DNA from 2 places in the Lysinibacillus sp. G1-3 genome. Region 2 is predicted to be linked to the other one. Evidence: riboswitches for the same ligand, from Rfam matches in the RefSeq annotation. Region 2 holds a riboswitch; the other holds the start of a gene.
What was found. A riboswitch is a leader RNA that binds a small molecule or an ion and turns the genes downstream of it on or off. The one in region 2 is predicted to bind magnesium.

Region 1 (8,746 bases), on a different contig from region 2:
CACTGAAAAACTTATGTTTTCATAAAAGCGAACTTTTTTCAGATAAAAATAAGGCACTTCTTGTTCAATTTTGAACAGGAAGTGCCTTATTTCTGTCTCTATTCCTTATTCATTTTCGTTTAGTAGCTTTAATATCCGTTTCAAATTGACAGCGAATATCGTTGTAGCAACTTGAATTTCCATGCTAAATAGACCCGCAGCCGATGCCGTATCGTACCCGTGTCCGTTTTTTAATTCACTATTCTTCGCTTCTACTTTGTAGCGATTTACGGCTAATTGCTTAAATGCTTCCGTATTTTGAAATGCCTCTTGTTCGGCATGTGTATCCGACTTAATTGTGACAGAATATGTTTTACTTTTTGCGCCTTCTTTATAACAGCCCTTTCGACTCCTGCGGGAAAGCGAGACAGACGAGACCCCGCACGAAGCGAAGCGTAGGAGGGGGCTCGGCGCTCGCCCGCGGAAAGCGAGCGGAATGCTACGGGGAAAACAACAGTAGAGTCACAGTGCCAAATGAAAAAAGCGAGGTATTCAACGATTTAATCGTTGAATACTTCGCAATGTGAGAAGATATAGACTTTTTCAGTGCCCTCTACTCAACGTAGCCTCTTTTTCACTGCAAGTCCAGATTTAATTTACTTTGAACCAATATGGAAACGATTAAACGGATATATTGTTAATTTAGCTTCACCATAGACGGCATCTTTAGAAATTAAGCCATAATGGCGGCTATCAGAACTTCTTAAACGGTTGTCCCCGAGTACAAGATACTTACCCTCAGGTACCTTTTTCTCATTTACTAATTGCTCTAACGTAAAATTTTCTGTAATTCGTAATTGCTTCGGATCATCTGTTTGACGATTCACATAATCCTCTTTATAAGCTTTTCCATTTACATACAAAACATCGTCTTTCATTTCAACTGTATCACCTGGTAGGCCAACTACTCGTTTAATATATAGCTCATCCTCTGTTGGTGATTGAAAGACAATTTGATCAAAGCGTTCAATTTTACTCATTTTACTTACAATAATAATATCCTTATCATGATAAGTTGGGTACATAGAAGCCCCTTGTACTTTAATCGGTGCAAATAAAAATTGCTTACAGCCTAAAACAACTATAGCGGTAATTACAATAATTTTAAGATAGGATATTATATCCTGTTTGAAACTACTTGTTTTCTCTTCTTGCATGCTCATACCCCGATACTGTTTTTTTATAGTATAACATTTTCTACAGTATATGGACGAATTTTCACATAAATTGTTTCATGTTCATAAAAAATAGACAAAGCTATTTTATAACTTTGCCTAGATGCATTTTCAATTATGAGTGGTTACTTTACGTAGTAGTAGAGTGTTGCTGATTATTTAATAAGTCAACTGTTAAAACAATACCTACATGTAATGCAACTGCTAAAAAAAATGTACCTATAATCATCACAATCACTCCTTCAACCATTTCTAACACAATTATACATCAATTTTCTGATATTTCAAATAAATAAATCGATAAATTAATTATGTCTCGGCATAATTGCGTTCGGTATCGGCTTTGTGCTTAGGCCTGCGTGAAGAAGGGCACGATGTCGGTCATTTCGGTATGCCACAGGACATGGCGTTCTTAGACTAAGTACCTCTATTTCAGCGAATCTCTTTTGTACCGAAAGCGTAGCTGCAGGTACAGGTGTTTGGACACCCACTGAAAGTAGTTAAAATAAAAAAACCATTCAACTAGGCATGCACCCTACCTGAATGATTTTTTATGTTTCACATGAAAATTTTTAAGCACAATAGTTGTAGATGACGCATAGCTGAACTGAATGAATTTTTTTGAACTTTATGCTTAGGCACATAGCTTTGCATGCAATTGTTTACAGCTGTATACCTAAGCACCTGGGTCCTTCCATTCATGTATCTCCCTCCCCTCATTGTCAAAAAGTTTACAACTATCGTACTCAAATTGTTACTCTTTTATTGCAAATGCGCTTTTAATTCCGATTTTATTTTTTCTAGTTCGGTCTCTTTAGGGATGAAATACCATATGTTATCAATTCTTTTGCCATCTCCCTCTTTAAATGACAATTGCTCAAGATTACCATCCATATTTTTATAAATACTTTGTAATTGAATTAAATCCTTCATCGTAAAATTCATACGAACATTATCTCCTACTACATCAAGCATATCTGAAGCCTTTAATAATATAGAAGATTTCGATGAGGCTTTTTTCAAAACCGCTTCAATAATTTGTCGTTGGCGAATTTGACGACCGAAATCACCACGAGGATCTTCATAACGAATACGTGAGAAGATCAGTGCATTATCACCATCTAAAGTTATCTCACCCTTCGGATAATGATAAGAATCAAAGGTTAAGTCCATGTCATTCTCAATGGTCACCCCACCAATCGTGTCAATAATTTGCAGGAAGCCATCCATATTAACAAACACATAATAATCAATAGGTATATCTAAAAAATGCTCCACCGTATCGACTGCCATTGGGACACCTCCAAATGCATAGGCATGGTTGATTTTATCGACGGAATTATGTCCAATAATTTCAGTACGAGTGTCTCGAGGTATACTGAGCATCTTCATCGTTTGTTTTTCAGGGTTCACTGTAATGACAATCATCGTGTCAGAACGTCCACTGTCATCTTTTCGTTCATCCACTCCAAGCATTAACACGGAAAACGGGTCTTTTTTCGTAACTATTTTTTGTTCTTTACTTTCATCTGTTGTTTCAATTAATGGTGTATTTATTTTATTCATTGTTTTTTGGATAGTGTAATAAGCAGTACCTATAAAAATTAAAAAAATCGTTAATAAGCCACCTACTATCCAAAGCAAAATTTTCTTCTTGCTCTTTTTTTCTTTAGTGCGTTTTGTGTTTTTTTCCATACATAAGTCCTCTCTTGCAAAAATTTACCCTACTTTTTGACGTATTAAGTTGGAAAAAAGTTAATATAGTCTAATTATATGCATATCGGACGAAAAAAAGACGTACACTAATATTTACTAATAACACATAATATTACTTTATTTGTAAAATAAACTTCGATTATTTAATACCAGCTAACATTACGATAAAAGGACTTATATGATGCCACTTTGTTTTTTTAACTAGCACTCTTAATCACCTTCAACCTTTATTTATCAACAAGTGCAAAAACTCCATTTAAAAAAATGGTAACAATAGAACAATTAAACCAATACGATAGTTACAGATACAGAAACCCCGATGATAAAAAAATTCTAGCACTCATTTTGGGTGGATATAGTGTATTTAATTTAGGCTCGCACTTAAAATCTGAACATGTTGAAAAGAAGAAAAAAGAAAAATAAAAGCTCTAGCATTTTTTTAAACTAGAGCTTTTATTTTTCTTTTGACTGTATAAGATGACACCGCTTTAAAGCTAATTCTTACGTGAATTCACCTACATCAAGTGATGTCAATACTCAACCGTTTTAAACCCATTTTTAGTCAACTATATTGCACTGTTAATTTAAACAGAACAGCGACGCTTATTAAACAATCGCGCCATTTAATGGAATATCTATAATTTGACCTCCGTCCTAAAATCACTAAGTTCCTCTTTTACTAAATCTACCATGAGTATATTGATTCACAGTCTTTAATTTCGAAACTTAATCTTGTTTATAAATTGACTGCCTTTTATAAATTAAATGCAGCAATTAGAATATTCTTCTTCTCCATAGTGCCAATCCAATCCAAATAACAAAAATTAATGCTATTACCAGAGTAATGATCCAAGACACTGGATCTTTATCAGCAATAGGTAAGGTAACATTCATACCAAAGAAACTAAATACAAGTGTTGGAAGAGTTAAAAAAACTGTAAATAACGTAAGAGTTTTCATTGTATTATTCAATTCATTAGATATTAGTGAAGAATACGACCCTGTTATACTGTTCAAAATTCTTGTATATAATTCTGTGGTTTCAATTCCTTGATTATTTTCAATTATTACATCTTCTAGAAGCTCTTTATCATTTTCATAAAACTTTATTGAATTGATACGAAACAGTTTGGTTAAAACATCCCCATTAGCCTTTAATGATGTGAGAAAATAAACTAAACTCTTTTCAATCTCCATTAAATTATAGAGTTGCTTATTCGTTAATGAATCACGTAAATTATTCTCTATTTTAAGACGTTGTTTGTTGACCTGTTTTAATTTTTCAATAAACAGAGTTGAAATTGACATTAATATTTCTAAAACAAAACGACTCTTCATTGAAGTATTAACATTTTTCTTGATTAATTGTTCTAAAAAGTCGCTCGCTCGGTTACATACTGTAACAATGTAATCCGTTCCTAAAACTATTCCAATAGGAATGGTAATATATGAATCAAATTGATCGTTATTAACATCTATAGTCGGAAAATCAGTAATAATTAATGTATTTTTCGTTACTTCATCATACTGAATTCGAGCGCTTTCTTCTAAATCCAACGGGTCCTCTAAAAATTCAATTGGGATATCACAAAGTTGTGATACCTCAATAAGTTCTTCTTTCGAAGGAGCAATAAGATTTATCCAGCAACCCATCTCAATTTGAGCAATCTCATTTGTTTTTCTAGCAAAATCAGTTTTATATATTTTCAACATGTTTTTTCCATCCTTTCGATTTATTAACGATTGTTTTAGATAAAAATTTCTTCCTGTAAACTGAGATCGTTGCTAAATCGAAAACTGCCATGTACCTTTAATATGTTAAATAAGCATCTTTGAACATTACATGTTCTACATAATTTGGTAAATATAAACTAAAACAGGAGAACATGTTGAAGTACCGTAGATTTGCAGTCTCACTAAACAGAAAATTAATAGAAGATAAACATTTTTGACACCTTTCACTACTACTATCCAATGTAAATGTTCCCCCTTTCAAAATAAAAAACCCTCTAGATAAATTCCTAGAGAGTTAGATTAGCAAACTAAAAAATACTTTTCTTCTCCCCCACAGTAGAGCTTTGGCACTATACAACGTAAAGGAAAAATCCTTAGCTACCTTAAGAAAAGCCTTAATTCGACAGTTCCTGTTCTACCCATTGGCATCTTTCGATATTTCCGGGCAGTAGCCTATGTTTGTATAGGAGCCTCACCTAACGAGGATTTACTTTTAACTTTGAAATCATACACCTGCCATTAAGATTAGTCAACATTATATTTCTAGCCCTATAATTATTAGGCTATTAATGTGCTTTTATTTTAAAAATCCGAGTTTCCTTTTAATTGCCATTCAATTCAATGGCCGATTGTTGAACACAAGTTAAACAACACTCTTAAACTAACCTACTCCGTAATTCAATAAGAAAAAAAGAGCTGCCTACGCAACTCAATTGCAATAAATTCGCTGGGCTTTCCTTTTAACTCACAATTTGATCCACGATAAATGATAACCATTTTGGGTCGCTCTCAACAAGAAGCTGCAAGTTTGTACGTTCAAACTGAAGACGTTTTGCAATAAACGTCTTGGCATATTTTTTCATACTAGCTCCCGTCACAGTTTCTAACGAAATTGCTTGAATAAAATAATCTTTTGAAAAAGAATCAAGACGCGAGTAATACAGTGCTTGATCGACAAAATGATCAATTTTCCCTAGTTCGTCTTCTAACTTACCCATTAAAATATCTGCAGATTTACCACTACGCATCAATAACTGACTTGCAGCAATTGGTATTTTAACTTCGTGAATCCACGATTGATGTGTGAAAGAAATTGAAGGCAATATTTCGGGCAACTTTACATCACATTTAAAATGATTTTCAAATTCATTTACTGCTTTTTTCACAGATTTATATCTAGCTTTTGTGAACCCTTCCTCAAAAGAAGTTGGTGTGTCGTTTGGATTAGCATTTACTATTCCGTAATTCCACCCACAAATAAAAACCAATAGAGGAGGAATGATTTTATTCAATTTCATCACCCTAAATTATATTTAGGATTAGTGTGTCCTGTTCAGTTACATTAATTCCTTCATCAACTATCCTGCGCCGTTAATTGAATAACGGGTAGAAAAAATTACCAATACTATACTTTTATTAAATATACTCAAACTTTATCTTAAAACACAAATAAAAGCTGAACTAATATCAAAATTATTTCAGCTTAAAAAATAGCATATTATAATGTTGCTCATTTCTTGACTTTTAACAAATACATTGCTCTGACGCTTCCCTTTCGCTACAAAACATCTGCTGAAAGAAATTAAACTATATTGTTCAACATTTTTACATTTCATTTGCAATCTGTTTGACAATTTCATCAATAGTTGGGATAGCTGAAGTTTTATTGGCCTGTGTCAAAATACTAAAGATATACCACTTGCCACTCTTTCCTTTTACATAGCCACACAAAGCATATGTTCCAGAAATATAGCCTGTTTTAGCAGATACACTATAGCCCTTCATACGATTTTCTAAAGTCGCACCAACAAGGTTGCCCTTTCTTCCTGCATGCGGTAATGCATCTAAATATGAGGAATACCAGGATTTATTGCGAACGTTATATAATAATAGACTTACTTGCATACTGCTTACTCGATTTTGATGACTTAAACCTGAACCATCTTCAATATACCAATGCTCCATATTAAGCCCAATATCATTACCATACGACCGAATTGCTTTAATGCCAGCCGACCAGCTTCCTTCACCAAGTAACTTTCGCCCGAGTTGTTTAGTAAACATATCACCCATCCCATTAATGCTTAGCTTTAAATACATAAAGTTAATATCCTGTAATGGCTTTGAAAATGAAATAGCTACTTGTTGTGCATTCTCAGGTACCTTTCCAGTTTCAAGAGGCATTGTTTGGATACCTTTCGCTATTAATTTTTCTCGGAATACGTCAAGTGTATATAGCGTTGGATGATAGACAGCTACATTTGTACTTTCCTGTGAATCTGCTGGTAAGTTACCTGTTACAATGATTTGATCTGTACCGTATTCTCTTGTAATTTTCACTGTACTTTTCTCGTCCTTGTTCACAACTTTTGTTTTGTTGACTACCGGAATAGTACTTGCAAACGGAACAAGCTGGACATTACCCGTAGTACCAACCTTTGAGCCTGTCACTTTCACTTGCACAGTTGCAATATCATACTGATCATTTGGCGAAATCGTTAATGCCGAAATGCGCGAAGCATAAGATTGATCCTCTTCTTCAGGTACAATTCCCTTCGGTAAACGATCTGCATCAAACCAAGTATCATCCCCGATTAAGGAACCCGTAATTTTCGAAATACCCATCTTTTTCAGTTCATTTGAAAACGATTCTAAATGAACAGGTAAAAGCGTTGGATCTCCCCCGCCTTGTATATAAATATTACCGTGAAGAACACCATCTTCAATTGTACCATCGACATATGTCTTCGTAGCAAAGCGATAGTCAGGCCCTAATAAATCCAAAGCAGCAGCGCTAACTAAAAGCTTGAGCGAAGAAGCAGGGCGTATCATTTTATCTCCATTTCTATTGTAAAGTACTTCCCCAGTTTCTATATCTCGTACTGTTATACTATACTCATTGTTCTTCCAATTTCCAGCAATGACGCTATTCACTTTTGTTGTCATCGTTTGCTTTCGAGCTCTTTCCTTCACAAAAAAGGTGATTGGCAAACAACAAACCATTAAAATAATCATAAAAAAAATAATTTTCTTTTTCATAGACCCTCCAATTGGCAATTTTTACTTCAACACTTTATCCCACAGGAAAAATCAGCATTTTTCACAAAAAATAATATGTCAACTTTTTTATTCGACAAGAATAAACTGTAATAGCTAGCTAAATCATTTCGGGAAAGGAGTTGTTTATAAATGGGTGCTAAATGGATAAAGATTTCAGTCTTATATTTAGTGATTGTTTTGGCTTTTGGACTGTTTATGCATTATACAATTCAACTCGAATGGACGGCGACACACGCCCACATCGGTGTAGTAGGTTGGCTTACAACTGGTTTAATCGGTTTAATTTATTCAATATATAAAGATGCAGCCGAGACTGGACTGGCAAAAGCACAATTTTGGTTCTACAATCTCGGATTGCCGTTCCTCTTGGTCGGTATGATGATGGTTCATATAGATGTACCAAGCTGGTTATTTGAGCTCTTTGTATCTGGTGGCGGTATCTCAGTAGCAATTTCCGTACTGTTCTTTTTTGTCAATGTCTTTAAAAATGTAAAATCTTAAATAGAAAGCCTCACTTTTTCTCAAAGTGAGGCTTTCATCTTGTCGGAGTTTAAGTATTATTGCAATGAATTCGCCTGCATTTGATACATTTTTTCATAAATGCCACCTTGTACTAATAGCTCATCATGTGTGCCACGCTCGACAATCTTGCCTCGATCTAACACAAGAATACGATCGGCATTTTTAATAGTAGAAAGTCGGTGAGCGATAATAAATGTTGTACGTCCTTTTTTCAGTACATCCATCGCATGCTGAATAATCTCCTCTGTTTCCGTATCTATATTAGAAGTAGCCTCATCTAAAATTAAAATTGCCGGGTCAAAGGCAAGGGCACGCGCAAAGGAAATTAACTGACGTTGCCCGGATGACAATGTGCTCCCCTTCTCAATAACAGGCTCATCATAGCCATCTGGCAAGTTCGCTAAAACACGTTCTCCCCCAACAGCCTTTAATGACGCTTCTATTTTTTCTCGTGAAATTTTAGGGTTATTTAGGCTAACGTTCGAAGCAATAGTACCTGT
Region 2 (8,746 bases):
TGTGTTTATATAGTGGTACAGTTTGTGAAATTTGAGATCTGATATAATACAGTTTGCTGAGACGGAACCTAAATTAGGAAGTTTCATATACTAAATTAGTATAAAATCATTTGTGACGTTTAGGGGTGACTGCATGCCAGTAATTACAGGACAGCAATATATTGACCGTATTGACGCTTTGCAAACCTACATTTCGATTGATGGGAAGGTTGTCACAGGGAAAGTGTCGGAGCATCCAGCATTTAAAGGGGTTATGAAGAGTCAGGCAAGGCTTTTTGATTTACAGAATGAAGATGCATTGTTCGAGGAGATGACATTTGTTTCGCCATCAAGTAATAACCGTGTTGGTATGTCTTTTCTTCAGGTGATGGCAGTCGAAGATCTCGTGAAAAGACGTAATGCTGCACGACAATGGGCATTATCCAATAATGGCCTTATGGGTAGAAGTCCGGATTATATGAATACGACATTAATGGCTTTAGCATCCGCTGCGGAGTATTTAAAAGATAAGCCAAATTGTTTCCCTCAGCATTTATTAAAATTTTATGAGTATGCCCGTGAAAATGATTTAACTATGACACATACATTCATCGAGCCACAAGTAAATCGCCGAAAATTTTATTATGAAGATGAAGATGTTATTATAGCTGCTAAAATTGTAGATAAAACGAGTGAAGGGTTAGTAATTAAAGGTGCGAGACTGCTAGCGACACAAGGAGGAATTACAGACGAACTCCTTGTTATATCAACAAATGGCTATGATGAAGGTAAAGGATTTGCTTTCTCAATACCAAGTAATACAAAAGGATTAAAGTTTTTATGTAGGCAATCATTTGTCGGAGGGGAATCGGCTTTTGATTATCCATTAAGTAGTCGTTACGAGGAAATGGATGCAATCGTTGTATTTGATAATGTTGTAGTACCGTGGGACCGCGTCTTTTATTATGAGAATGTGGAAGTTGCCAATAACTTTTTGAACGTAAGTGGTTTTCAAACATATAGTTTACATCAAGTTCTTACACGTCAAATTGCCAAAACGGAATTTGTCTTAGGTGTTGTACAATCAATTGTAAATACGATAAATATCGGCGAATACCAACATGTGCAGCAAAAGGTTGTTGATATTATCGTGGCATTAGAAACGATGAAGGCTTTACTGTTAAAGTCTGAAATAGAAGCAAAAAGAGATGCTTTTGGTTTTCTAAGACCTGACCATGCGACAGTACAAGTAGCTATTCAGATTTTTCCTAAAGTGTATCCGACTTTTACAGAAATTATCCAGTTACTTGGCGCGAGCGGATTAATGTCCATTCCAAGTGAAAAAGCATTTGCGTCGGATGACAGCGACCTTGAGCATTATTTGCAGTCTTTTCAAGATGGTGGAGAGGAGCGCGTTGAAAAATTCCGTTTAGCGTGGGATTTAACGATGAGTAACTTTGGTACTCGACAAACACTGTATGAGCGTTTTTTCTTTGGAGACCCTGTCCGTTTAGCTAGCGCGCTTTATAATTCTTACAATAGGGAAGAATTAGTTAGTCGTGTAGATAATTTTTTAAAAAATAACAATTAATTTTCCAGAAGTCAGAACTAGCAATACTATTTATTTTTCTTATTTGTTTGACAATTACTTTACTTTACACTATGATTTACAGGAACTATAAAATAACTAAATAGCAATCCCTTCGTTAGGTGAGGCTCCTATGCTGGAGATACGCTACTGCCCAAAAATGTCGAGAGACGCCAATGGGTCAACAGAAATCATCGAAATAAGGTGTTTTTTAACGTAGCTGGTGTAATCCCTATGCCGCATAGTGCTAAAACTCAACGTTTGAAGGAAGAAAGCAGAGTAGTGTTTTTAACGATACTGTTCTTTGTTATGTGTATTCAACACGCCTTCATTCGTAGAAGGCGTGTTTTTGTTATTTAAGGAAGGTGATGAGAAATGGATAGTAGCCCTGAACCGAATACGAAAATGTTAAGTAGTAGTAAACAAGTAAGGATTGTCGATTTCTTATCGCCAAAACAAATGGGTATTGATGAGAAATGCTTCTAAAACAAGCTAAATTACAATCAATAACGTCACCTGTTTGTTTCCCTTAAATAATAAAACATGAGGTGAAGAACAATGATTAAAATTAATTATTTTAAAAAAGGAAATAACACAGTACAGCATAATTTTGATATTAAAAAATTTAACCATAACCTTCATACAGAGGATTTGTTATGGGTTGATTTATATGCATACAACTACAATGAATTGAATGATATAGCCGAAATATTTGGTTTCCACCCATTAGCAGTTGAGGATTGCCTTCATGAAGGCTCACGTCCTAAGATGGATAATTACGGCGAATATAAATTTTTCGTTTTTCATGCACCAATTTATAACGAAAAAAGCAGCAATGAAATAACAACAGTAGAATTAAATATTTTTATGGGTCCTAACTATGTTGTAACGGTTCATAAACAGAAACTTAAATGGCTAGGTCACATAGAGAATGTTTGCTTAAACAGTACAAAGTATTTAGATAAGGGTTCCGATTTTCTATTGCATACGATTATCGATGGAATTACGGATGAATATTTCCCGGTTTTAGAAAGAATTAGAGCACGGATAGATGAGCTTGAAGAAGAAATATATGAATATGAACCAAAAGAAGTTACAGAAGAATTCCTTGCATTAAAACGAACTATTATTTTAATTCGACAAGCAATTATGCCGCAAAAAAGAATTTTTTCAAATAGTAATGGTCAGTGGAAATTTGAAATTCGTGAGGGAAATATACCTTTCTATAAAGATTTAAATGACCATCTAGAACGAATTGTAGAATCAACAGAAACTTATAGAGATTTGGTAAATAGTACGCTAGATACGTATTTTTCTATTATAAGTGGTAAATCGATTGAAAAGCTCAATTTATTAACTGTCATTTCGACTATCATGTTGCCTTTATCAGTAATTACAAGCTTTTTTGGAATGAATGTTCCGTTGCCATATCAAGATTCCCCAATAGCAACAATAACAATTAGTGTGTTCCTAGTCATTTTTACTTGGGGAATGTGGGCTTATTTTAAAAAAATGATTGCTTAGTTATGATTAGCAATTATAGTGCCAATTGACAGAAGAACATATTTTTTTTATAATTCTCGTTAGAAAATTGTAAAAAACGATGATGGAATAAGTACGTATTTGTGCGTGTAAAAGAAAGGGATTTCTTGGCTGAAAAAATCCTCACTATAACGAATACCGAAAGCTACTCCAGAGTGCAGTTAATCCCTGCCGTTCACTTACGTTACAAGTGCTAAAGAGGTAAGTATACTTTTACTTACAACTAGGGTGGTACCGCGAGACAAATTACAAGTCCTCGTCCCTTTTTGGGGATGAGGGCTTTTTTATGTTTATTTGCGGATTCATCTCGTAATTTTACAAAACATATAGGGAGGAACTTTTCAAATGAAAGCAGTAGAAATTCGCCGCATGTATCTAGAATTCTTTAAAGAAAAAGGCCATCATCATGAGCCATCAGCACCACTTGTGCCGATCAATGACCCATCATTACTTTGGATTAACTCAGGTGTTGCAACACTTAAACCATATTTCGATGGTCGTATCATTCCTGAAAATCCACGTATTACAAATGCCCAAAAATCAATTCGTACAAACGATATTGAAAACGTAGGTAAAACAGCTCGTCACCATACGTTTTTTGAAATGTTAGGTAACTTCTCAATTGGTGATTACTTTAAAAAAGAAGCTATTCATTATGCTTGGGAGTTCTTAACGAATAAAAAATGGATGGGCTTTGATCCAGAACTTTTATCGATTACGATCCATCCTGAAGACCAAGAAGCGTATGACGTTTGGCATAACGAAATTGGTATTCCGGAAGAGCGCTTAATCCGTCTAGAAGGGAACTTCTGGGATATCGGTGAAGGTCCTTCAGGTCCTAACTCAGAAATTTTTTATGACCGTGGGGAAGAATATGGTTCAGATGAAACTGATCCAGAAATGTATCCAGGTGGTGAAAATGAACGCTATCTAGAAATTTGGAACTTGGTGTTCTCTCAATTCAACCATAATCCTGATGGCACATATACACCACTTCCGAAGCAAAATATTGATACTGGTATGGGGCTAGAGCGTATCGTATCGGTAGTTCAAAATGTTCCAACGAACTTTGATACTGATTTATTCATGCCTATTATTGAAAAAATCGAGCAGTTAGCAAATCGCAAATACAAACGTCCAGGTGAAGTAGCACTAAGTGAAATCTTCGGTTCAGAAGAAGATATCAATACACCATTTAAAGTAATCGCTGACCATATTCGTACAGTGGCGTTTGCTATTGGGGATGGTGCTCTTCCTTCAAATGAAGGTCGTGGATATGTATTACGTCGTTTACTACGTCGTGCTGTGCGCTATGCAAAACAAATTGGTATTGAGAAGCCATTTATGTTTGAATTAGTACCAACTGTTGGTGAAATTATGAATGATTTCTACCCAGAAGTAACGGAAAAATGCGAGTTTATACAACGTGTTATTAAAAATGAAGAACTTCGCTTCCATGAAACATTAGACGGTGGTCTTGCTATCTTTAACGAAGTGGTAGAAGCTCAAAAAGCAGCGGGCCATGACTATATTCCGGGTGCAGATGCATTCCGTTTATATGATACTTACGGTTTCCCAATTGAATTAACAGAAGAGTATGCGGAAGAAGTAGGCATGAAGGTAGATCATGAAGGCTTTGGGGTAGCAATGGAAGCACAACGTGAACGCGCACGTGCAGCTCGTCAAGATGTGGATTCTATGCAAGTACAAAACGAAGTGCTAGCAAACTTGACGGTTGCAAGTGAATTTGTAGGCTATGATACATTAACGACAGAAACAGAAGTGGCAGCGATCATTGTGAACGGCCAAGTATCAAAAGTAGCATCTGAAGGGCAAGAAGCATTAGTTATTTTAGCTAAAACACCATTCTATGCTGAAATGGGTGGTCAAATTGCAGATAGCGGTGTGATTGCTAATGATAGCTTTACTGCCATTGTTAAAGATGTACAAAAAGCTCCAAATGGTCAGCCGCTTCATACTGTACTTGTAGAATCAGGAGAAATGCATGTTGAAGATGCTGTAAAAGCAGTAGTTAACCGTGATGAACGTAATTTAATTATTAAAAACCATACAGCAACACATATTATGCAACGTGCATTAAAAGATGTACTAGGCGACCATGTTAGCCAAGCTGGGTCATATGTAGGACCAGACCGTTTACGCTTTGATTTCTCTCACTTTGGACAAGTGACAAAAGAGGAATTACAACAAATTGAACGTATTGTAAATGAAAAAGTGTGGGATGATATAGAAGTCGTTATTGAAGAAAAAGGCATCGATGAAGCGAAAGCTATGGGAGCGATGGCACTATTCGGTGAGAAATATGGCGATATCGTTCGCGTTGTATCAATTGGGGATTACTCTATTGAACTTTGCGGTGGTTTACACGTAAAACGCTCTTCTGAAATTGGCTTCTTCAAAATTGTTTCAGAAGGTGGTATCGGTGCAGGTACTCGTCGAATCGAGGCTGTGACAGGTAAAGTTGCTTATGAAGCCGTAAAAGAGGAAGAAGCTTTATTAAACGAAGCGGCAGCATTATTAAAAGCAAATCCAAAAGATCTTGTAACAAAAGTACAAGCGTTGCAAGCTGATTACAAAGATTTACAACGCGAAAATGAAGCATTATCACAAAAAATTGCCAACGCACAAGCAGGAGCTATTGTGGACGCGGCGCAAACTTTTGGGGATGTAACTGTTCTTTCCACTAAAGTTGAAGCGAAGGACAACAATCAACTGCGTCAAATGATGGATGACTTGAAAGCTAAAATGCCTAAGGCTGTTATCGTTCTTGGTGCTGTCGATGGCGAAAAAGTTATGCTATGTGCTGGAGTAACAAAAGATTTAGTTGGTGGCAATTACCATGCCGGAAATATCGTAAAAATGGTAGCAGAAGCATGTGGTGGTAAAGGTGGCGGTCGTCCGGATATGGCGATGGCAGGTGCAAAAGAAGCATCAAAACTTGATGAAGCACTACTTTCTGTGTATGATTATGTTAAATCCATTTAATTAATACGCCAAAACATGTTATAATAAAGAGAAATTGGAGATGAGCTTTTTTGCACATCTCCTTATTTCTGAAAGCGAGGTGCTGGTCATGAGTTCATTTGATCAAACTATGAAATTTAATTTTCCAGAAGAATCAATGGAACAGGAAGTCAAGCAGGTAATGTTGAAAGTACATTCTTCATTAGAGGAAAAGGGATATAACCCTATCAATCAGATTGTCGGTTATTTACTTTCTGGTGATCCGGCGTATATTCCTCGCCATCAGGATGCTCGTAATTTAATTCGCAAGCTTGAGCGTGACGAAATTCTAGAAGAGCTTGTTAAGTTTTATATTAAAAAGAATAACGAGGACTAGAAATGAGAATTATGGGATTAGACGTTGGGTCAAAAACCGTTGGCGTTGCTGTTAGTGATGCTTTAGGGTGGACGGCCCAAGGTATTGAAACCGTAAAGATTGATGAAGCTAACGGCGAGTTCGGCATTGAGCGAATAGCTGAGCTAGTAAAGGAGTATGCTATAACAGAATTTGTTGTAGGATACCCGAAAAACATGAATAATACGGTTGGACCGCGTGGGGAGGCTTCTGAAAACTATAAAAAGCTTTTAGAAGAAACATTTTCATTACCGGTTAAGCTTTGGGATGAGCGTTTAACAACGATGGCTGCTGAGCGTATGCTAATCGAAGCAGACGTAAGTCGAAAAAAGCGTAAGCAAGTCATTGATAAAATGGCTGCTGTGATGATTTTACAAGGCTATTTGGATAGCAAAAATTAATTGATGAGGTGACAAGCCATGGCACAAGAGCATAACCATGAAGAAGAACTACACGTACAACACATTACAGTAATTGATGAGAACGGAAATGAACAGCTTTGTGAAGTGATTCACGTACATGAATCAGCTGAATTTGGCAAATCATACGTATTTTACTCTATGGTAGGCGCAGAAGAAGATGAGGATGGCTCTGTTGAAATCTTCGTATCTTCATTTGTTCCATCTGAAAATGGTGAAGATGGTGAGTTAACACCAATCGAAACTGAAGCAGAGTGGGATATGGTAGAAGACGTATTAAACGCTTTAGAGGATGAAAACGAAGAATAATCATCATCGTAGTCACTAACTTCTCTCAGTATGCATCTCTCAACTCTATAGGTGGAGAGATGTATACGGCTATAAGTCACTTTTCTGCAAGTGTCCTGAAAGAAGTTAAAGCCTCCGGCGGATGTCACGGAATCGGAAAGGAGTTTTTTGTGCATGCACAAAGCCGATTCCGGACGCAATTATGCCGAGGCATAATTGATAAGTGTGGAACAAGGATGGCAATAAGCACTCCTTGTTCCTTTTTTACTTTTGAAAGAATAAAGCTGGCTCATTACTAAAAGTTGTGGAGGACATTTATATACATGCCCTATATATTGTTCCGAAATGGAAATCAACCACACGTTATGATAATGAGCCATAAGGCTGTTAAGGAGGAAATTAAATGAACGAAGAAACGCAAGAATTTCTGATTATTGGAGAGAATGGCAAAGAGCAAAAATGTCGTGTTGTTTTCACCTTCGATGCAGAAGAAAAATCATATGTATTGTTTTCGTTAATCGACGAAGATGGTAATGAAATTCCTGGTGACATTTCTGCTATGACATTTGATTATGATGATAACAATGGAGAAATGACAAATTTACAGCCTGTTGAAACAGAGGCAGAATGGGAAATGATTAATGAAGTAGTCCTGACACTTCTAGACGAGTTTGAAGAAGGGCCACAGCAATTTACAATTACAGATGAGCATGGGGCAGATCAAGTATGTGAAGTTATTCATACATTTTCATCAGAACAATTTGGCAAATCTTATGTACTTTATGTTCTAGCAACGGACGAGCCAATAGAGGATCGGGATATTTTTGCTTCTCAATACGTATCTGGAAATGACGGAACGATTGAAGATTTATTACCAATTGAAACAGATGAAGAATGGGCATTTGTTGAAGATGTATTAAATGAATTGTAATTAGAGCTCTGAGTAGTAACTTGCTACTCAGAGTTTTTTTATTGAATAACGATTAACATGGAGCGACGCCTGAGAAGTATTAATAGAAAATTTCTATCTATTATGTAAAACATTCTATATAAAAATGAAATTTATGTATTTTCGAGCTAATTTATATATTTTTCTAGAGAAAATTAAATTTATTGCGTTTTATTTTATCTGAATTTTTAAATATCTATAAATAAAGTGAGATATCAAACGTTGACCAATCATAAGTAAACAGATAAGATTTATTTTACATTAAACCAAGTAAGTTTATTTACAAAGGGGGAAATTGAAAATGAGGACAATATGGGGACTGCTAGTCGGTGTACTAGTGATAGGTTTGTTGGTAGGCTGCACAAACAAAGGAGAAGCGAGTAAAGACGAAACAGTAACATTAAAAGTAGGGGCAGCCAATGTACCACATGCGGAAGTATTAGAGTATTTAGCAAAGGATCTTGAAAAAGATGGCGTGAAATTAGACATTTCCATTTTAAAAGATGCTGTTCAAACAAATCAGCAAACGGCAGATGGTGAACTAGATTTCAATTACTTTCAACACATTCCGTTTTTAGAACAAACAAATAAAGAAAGCCATT

Region 1: it holds a riboswitch for magnesium, as region 2 does, so the genes downstream of both, ACVYAD_RS14095 (magnesium transporter CorA family protein) here and ACVYAD_RS07170 (magnesium transporter CorA family protein) in region 2, are expected to answer to the same signal.

Annotation. Positions count from the first base shown of each region.
Region 1 is NZ_JBWHYQ010000012.1:27,922-36,667, reverse strand. Features, by position in the region: partial or broken gene ACVYAD_RS14115 (transposase) at 106-387, opposite strand; gene lepB (signal peptidase I) at 636-1,196, opposite strand; gene ACVYAD_RS14105 (transcriptional regulator) at 1,345-1,443, opposite strand; gene ACVYAD_RS14100 (LCP family glycopolymer transferase) at 1,977-2,909, opposite strand; gene ACVYAD_RS14095 (magnesium transporter CorA family protein) at 3,705-4,643, opposite strand; M-box (ykoK) riboswitch at 4,987-5,155, opposite strand; gene ACVYAD_RS14090 (hypothetical protein) at 5,405-5,956, opposite strand; gene dacB (D-alanyl-D-alanine carboxypeptidase/D-alanyl-D-alanine endopeptidase) at 6,270-7,703, opposite strand; gene ACVYAD_RS14080 (hypothetical protein) at 7,854-8,225, shown strand; gene ACVYAD_RS14075 (ABC transporter ATP-binding protein) at 8,282-8,746, opposite strand, start outside.
Region 2 is NZ_JBWHYQ010000005.1:240,335-249,080, forward strand. Features, by position in the region: gene hpaB (4-hydroxyphenylacetate 3-monooxygenase, oxygenase component) at 134-1,570, shown strand; M-box (ykoK) riboswitch at 1,675-1,840, shown strand; gene ACVYAD_RS07170 (magnesium transporter CorA family protein) at 2,126-3,091, shown strand; T-box leader at 3,162-3,376, shown strand; gene alaS (alanine--tRNA ligase) at 3,455-6,115, shown strand; gene ACVYAD_RS07180 (IreB family regulatory phosphoprotein) at 6,204-6,470, shown strand; gene ruvX (Holliday junction resolvase RuvX) at 6,473-6,889, shown strand; gene ACVYAD_RS07190 (DUF1292 domain-containing protein) at 6,908-7,216, shown strand; gene ACVYAD_RS07195 (DUF1292 domain-containing protein) at 7,599-8,126, shown strand; gene ACVYAD_RS07200 (MetQ/NlpA family ABC transporter substrate-binding protein) at 8,446-8,746, shown strand, end outside.